2 regions of the Salinivibrio sp. PR5 genome follow, and region 2 is predicted to be linked to the other one. Evidence: predicted binding sites of a transcription regulator. Region 2 holds the regulator's gene; the other holds the start of a gene.

Region 1 (3,187 bases), on a different contig from region 2:
ATAACCACCAATCGACTTCGACAAGGTCACGATATCTGGGTTGATACCTGATGGCTCGAAGCTAAAGAAAGTACCAGTACGACCACAGCCAGCTTGAATATCATCGACGATCATCAAGATGCCATGCTCTTTACAGATACTTTCTAGGCGTTGTAGCCATTCATTGGAAGCTGCATTGAGACCACCTTCACCTTGAACGACTTCAAGCAGAACTGCGGCAGGCTTATCTCCACCTGTTAGGCCGCTTGATGCATCGTTTAGCATGGTTTCGAACAGTGTGAGACCGTCAACGTCGGCATAGCCATCATACGGAATACGTGTTACCGCGTTATTCACAGGCATACCGCCACCACCGCGATGGTGATGATTACCGGTCACAGCGAGTGCGCCATAGGTACAGCCGTGGAAGCCGTTCGTAAATGAAACGATGTTCGGACGACCTGTCACTTTTCGTGCCAGCTTCATCGCCGCTTCAACAGCGTTTGTACCGGTTGGACCGGTGAACTGGAGTTTGTAGTCCAAGTTACGTGGTGCCAAGATGTGCTCTTTAAATACCTCGAGAAAGCGTGCTTTTGCACCGGTGTGCATATCCAAGCCGTGGGTAATGCCATCTTTCTCGATGTACTCAATCAGCGCTTTTTTAAGCGTCGGGTTATTGTGTCCATAGTTAAGCGAACCGGCGCCAGCAAGAAAATCGAGGTAGCGCTTGCCGTCAACGCCAGTGATCCAACAGCCCTTCGCGCTTTCAAACACGACGGGGAAGTTGTTAGCGTAACATTGAACATTTGACTCCTGCGATTTAAAGATATCCATAACTCATCCTGTTATTTTTTGAGTGGAATTCGGAAAAGGTATTCGGTGTCATGTTCACCGTTAAAGTGCTCTTGTTCATCAAGGAACACTGAGCGCTGACCACCTGTACCGTAGAGGCGATCTACCTTTTTGAACAGCGCCCAAGAACCGGCGTTGTCTTCAGTGATTGTGGTTTCAATGAATCGGATGTCTTGTGACACTTTGCGCGCTAGTAACGCTTCGACCATTGATAGGGCAAGCCCTTCTCCACGTGCTTTGGGCGATACGGCTACCTGCCACACAAAAAATGTGTCTGGTTGCTCTGGACGAATGTAGCCAGAGACGAAGCCGTGAATGTCGCCGTCACGCTCTGCCACAACACAGGTCTCTTTAAAGTGCGTTGCCTGTAAGAAGTTGCAGTAGGCGGAGTTCACATCCAACGGAGGGCACTGAGTGATTAATCGATAGATGTCGCCACCATCACGAATTGATGGCTTACGAAACACAAACCGCGTGCTCGGTTTTATCTGTTTACGGTCAAGGACTTCGTTTTCAAGAACTGCCGTATCTGTCGTTTTTGATCGCCACATAATTGTTTTGTACTCTAACGAATTCGTTATACATAATAGGCGATGGATTTTGTTTATCAACCCCGGGTTGCGCTAATCGGTTTGTCACTACAGTGTAACTTTATGATATTTATGAGATTTGTTAATGTTAAATTTTTTATTAATCATAATGCTTTGATGCATAACATTTACTGGCCTAAATGTATTGACGATTCTCAATCTGGTGTGACTCATGCCACAAAGATGGGAGGAGCGGCTTGGACTTCGTCTCAGTTGGAGTTGAGTGAGGTGAAACGGTTGGCTATTAAAAATAGACACAAAATAGATTTTAATAGACAAAAAGCCTAGTCACCTTTGCTGCTTGTGAATCTAATAGGGTGACTAGGCGGATTGAGGCGACTGGCTAAGGAATTCGCGATATTGTCTGTCTTCTTTGACGACGTGGTGTACCCACCAGTAACGCAAAAACTTGAAAAAGACTGAAGGGTACAGTTCAGGATCCGCCTGGCATTGCAGTAACACATAATGTGCTTGCCGTGATAAACGTTCATGGATGGCTGCATGTTGTTTGTATTTGGGGTAGGCGAGATCGTGAAGAATGTCTTCTTCTAGCTGGAAGTGGGACACAATGTAGTCTCGAAACCGCTGGGCGAGATCATCAAAATCTCCTTTTTCACCATCGGCATGATGGTACGCGATAGCCTCATAGGTGTCATTGATGATAGCCAGTAATTGCTTGTTGCTGGCATCGAGTTCTGAGTGCCCCACAGAGTATTTGTCCTGCCAACGAATAAACTTTCTGTCTTTGCTCTTTGCTGTCGCTTGTTCAGGCGTAACAGGGGGTGCTGTTGTATCAATTGTCGGGCTTGTGTCCGAAATGTTTTCGATTTTCTCCTGCTCTTCTTCAGTGAAGACAATGGCCCCATTGTGCTCAAAATCGGTCGATTTAGCTGGATCGGCCTGATACATCTCAAAGTAGTATTTTGGTGGCTTTTTGGATTTGGTATCTTTGGCTAGCTGTTGAACGCGATTTTCGAGGTCTTGTTTTCTAACGGGTTTAACCATGAATGCGTCAACATCATAGCGGATGCATTCGCTTATCACTGATTGGGAGGCATTTGCGGTGAGAATGATGATCGGGACATCGTGCTGTAGGTGGTAGCGACCACTACGGATAAGCCTAAGCATCTCCAAACCATCGATAGGCTCCATCTGTAGGTCAGTGATAATTAAGCTAGGTTGTTCGTGAAAGGCCCTTGATATAGCTTCAGCACCATCGGCCGCCGTGATAACGGATTTGATCCCTAGCGCTTGTGCCATCAAACTTATGGTATCTCGAATCATCTCATGATCATCTACCACTAAACACCGAGATAGCATACTCCCTCCTGCCAAAGCGCTAACTGTTTTAAAAGCATAGTAAACGGCGAGTTTTGCTGCTGAGTGATTTGTAGAATTTTTTATACGTTTTTGCGGGGAGTGAGAGATTACGCATACAAAAAAAGGCGCCTTAAAGGCGCCTTTTCTTCTTAAATCTGGTTTAGCTTACAGGCGAGTTACGTTCGCTGCCTGTGGGCCTTTTTGACCTTGCTCGATATCGAACTCAACCTGTTGGCCTTCTGCTAGAGTGCGGAAGCCTTCACCAACGATGGCGCGGAAGTGAACGAATACGTCTGGACCGTTCTCTTGCTGGATAAAACCGAAACCTTTTTCTTCGTTAAACCACTTAACGGTACCATTAGCTTTAGACATGATGTCTCCTGAATATATTAACTAGGTGTAGCAGTGACGCGAGTGCCATTAATCGTTCTATGGGCAAATGTAGC
Region 2 (3,187 bases):
CGAAAGTGTTTATTAGTGAATTGATGGTCGGCCAATGCTCGACAAGATTGCAATCTATCGTGCGCGACTTAGTGGCGAATGTGGATGATGATGCGCTGAAAGGGAGCGATTTTCTTCATCAAGGACGTTTGTGGGAGTTGGATTGGCAAACCTACAAGACGTTAGCGGATGAAAGTGAATATGCAGCTTGGGTGGCAGCGCATGGCTATGGGGCGAACCACTTTACCGTCAGCGTGAATCAGCTGAACAACCATGATAGCTGTCAAGCGGTCAACGATACCTTGCGCCAAAATGGGTTTACCATTAACGAATCTGGCGGGGAGGTCAAAGGGGATGCATCAGTCTTTTTGGAGCAATCCTCGACGATGGCTGATCGCGTGCCGGTGCAATTTAGCGATGCACGCCATGATATTCCGGGGGGGTTCTACGAGTTTGCGAAACGGTATCCGCTTCCGGACGGTGAACTTTATCAAGGTTTTGTCGCCGCCTCGGCTGATAAAATCTTTGAAAGTACGCATCAATAGTGGCGAGAGAAGAAAAGGAGAGCGATGCTCTCCTTTTTTGGGTGGCTGTGTTTAGCGACTTTCAATATCGAGCCAGAATTTATCGTCAATCGCCTGAGTTTCATTACTCAGATGTGGGTTGTCGACGCGAATAAAGGTGCGCTCACCAATATTGGCTTTCTCAAAGGTCTCTTTTACCAGAGGCGCATTCTCAAAAAATTCGATGAAGGATCCGTCTTGATAGGCGGCCGCAAAGGCATCATTGAGCATGGTCGCCACCTCTGGGTTTTGGGGCGATACAAACAAGAACATCGGGAAGCGATAGATCAGCATTAAGTGCGGATCGACCAACAGATTTGCATATTGAGGTCGCTCTGCCAGCTCGCTAAAAGGCTCAATCAAAGCACGCGGGAAGAGGTCAGCCCGTCCGGTATCGACGGCTTTAAAGATATTCTCAAAGCTTGATATTTCTCGAACCCGAAATCCCGCCGACTGCAAGACCTTCACATCCGCCCAGCCTTGCCCTTGGATCATGGTCAGATTATTGAGCCCTGCTTGGTCACTGATTTGTGCAAGCTTGGGTTCGGTGGCTTGATTGGTAATGAACAAGCGATGGCCTAATAGACCCCGAAAAACTGGATAACGGATGGGAAGTAATTCTGACTCAAGGGTACGGTCGGCCCCGAGCCAATCTACCGTCAGTCGTCCTTGTTTCAGCATTTCTACTTTACGAGACTGAGAGCCAATTTGGCCTTGAAAGGGCTGTAACGTGACAGACTTACCCGATTTTTCCGCTAAAAACTCAATCAAGTCGATAGCGTATAAATCGAGGGCAGAGCCAGCCCGTGGTTCTGGGTGGACAATGGTGATATTCGCCGCAGCAGTTGAAGAAACCGCCGCGAGTAGCAATGCAGCAAGGGTGTGACGTAAGCTTCTCATAAACGACATCCTGTTAATCAGTTGTTAGATGGGTCGTTTTTGAAGTGTAGAACTTAGGTAATGAGTTTCCAGTCAATAAAAATAAAAAACCGACGCAAAAGCGCCGGTTTTATCGCAACACGCGAGGATTAGCGTGTGCCGTAAACCACAATGGTTTTACCGTGAGCTGAGATAAGATTCTGCTCTTCCAGCATTTTAAGGATACGCCCAACCGTCTCACGCGAACAGCCAACAATTTGACCGATTTCCTGACGCGTGATCTTGATTTGCATGCCGTCAGGGTGAGTCATGGCGTCAGGTTGCTTCGCCAAGTTCAGTAGGGTTTGTGCAATGCGGCCGGTCACGTCCAGGAAGGCAAGGTCTCCCACTTTCTGGCTGGTCACTTGCAGGCGACGCGCCATCTGAGAGGAGAGACGCATCAAAATGTCTGGGTTAACTTGGATCAGCTGGCGGAATTTCTTGAATGAAATTTCTGCCACTTCGCAAGGTGATTTCGCACGTACCCATGCGGTGCGCTCTTGGTCCTCTTCGAACAGACCAAGTTCGCCGATGAAGTCACCTTGGTTAAGGTAAGACAGGATCATCTCCTTGCCTTCTTCATCTTTGATTAGTACGGCCACAGAACCTTTCACGATGTAGTACAAGGTCTCCGCCTTTTCCCCTGCATGGATCAGAGTACTTTTGGACGGGTACTTGTGAATATGACAATGTGAAAGGAACCACTCGAGTGTAGGGTCTGTTTGAGGTTTTCCTGGAACCATATAACTTATTTCCTCTGCATGTGTTGCCCGGCAACGACGTCCTGTCTTTGTCTGAATGGAAACCCATCAGTCCAATGCACAGAATACGAGGTCTTGGCGCAGGCTACAAGCTCACTGTATGTTAACAAGAGTGTATCTTTTTTCTATCTGGATTTCTTGATTTTGATCTAAGCCAACCGCCTAAAAATTCGGCAAAAATGTGGCTAAGATCACGACCTGAGAAGTAATACACGTTAAGTGCGCTACGGCGCTTAACCTATCTTGCCTTTCTCAATCAACTGTTGGATCAAGGGGCGAATAATCAGCTCCATCGCAAATCCCATTTTACCGCCGGGCACGACCAGCGTGTTGTGCCGAGACATAAAGGCGCCACTGATCATTTGCAGTAAATAAGGAAAATCGACGTTCTTCATGCCACGAAAGCGGATCACGACAAAACTTTCGTCGAGTGACGGGATCCCTTTTGCATTCAGCGGGTTAGATGTATCTACGGTTGGGACGCGTTGGAAGTTAATATGCGTGCGAGAAAACTGCGGCGTAATATAGTGCAAGTAATCGTCCATGGAACGCACAATGGAGTCCGTAACGGCCTCGCGGGAATGGCCGCGGTCGCGCGTATCGCGGACAAACTTTTGAATCCACTCCAAGTTAACGATAGGCACCATGCCGATCAGTAAATCAACATGTTGGGCGACATTGACGTCACCATCCACCACTCCGCCATGCAAGCCTTCATAAAATAATACGTCGGTATTTTCAGGCAGATCTTGCCAGGGAGTGAAGGTGCCCGGCATTTGATTATAAGGCACGGCTTCATCAAAGGTGTGTAGATAACGACGATACTTGCCGGTGCCTTGTTCGCCATATTCTTTAAAAAATTGCTCAAGGCGTGGGAAGTCGTTGGCCGTGGGGCCAAAGTAGCTAATATGACGACCTTGTTCACGTGCTTTACGGATCTCAACATCCATCTCTGGCCGCGTGAAG

What was found. The regulator CRP, encoded in region 2, controls carbon source genes, mostly activating them, when cyclic AMP is high. The targets are predictions, from matches to a motif close to TGTGANNNNNNTCACA.
Region 1: ectA (diaminobutyrate acetyltransferase) is a predicted target of CRP. The motif match lies at 1,586-1,601, and genes of this name have one in related genera.

What each region holds. Positions count from the first base shown of each region.
Region 1 is NZ_MUFK01000003.1:38,976-42,162, forward strand. Features, by position in the region: gene ectB (diaminobutyrate--2-oxoglutarate transaminase) at 1-813, opposite strand, end outside; gene ectA (diaminobutyrate acetyltransferase) at 825-1,382, opposite strand; gene BZG82_RS02180 (bacteriohemerythrin) at 1,743-2,741, opposite strand; gene cspE (transcription antiterminator/RNA stability regulator CspE) at 2,907-3,113, opposite strand.
Region 2 is NZ_MUFK01000005.1:79,744-82,930, reverse strand. Features, by position in the region: gene BZG82_RS03570 (DUF1338 domain-containing protein) at 1-524, shown strand, start outside; gene BZG82_RS03565 (hypothetical protein) at 576-1,442, opposite strand; gene crp (cAMP-activated global transcriptional regulator CRP) at 1,571-2,203, opposite strand; gene BZG82_RS03555 (phosphoribulokinase) at 2,455-3,187, opposite strand, start outside.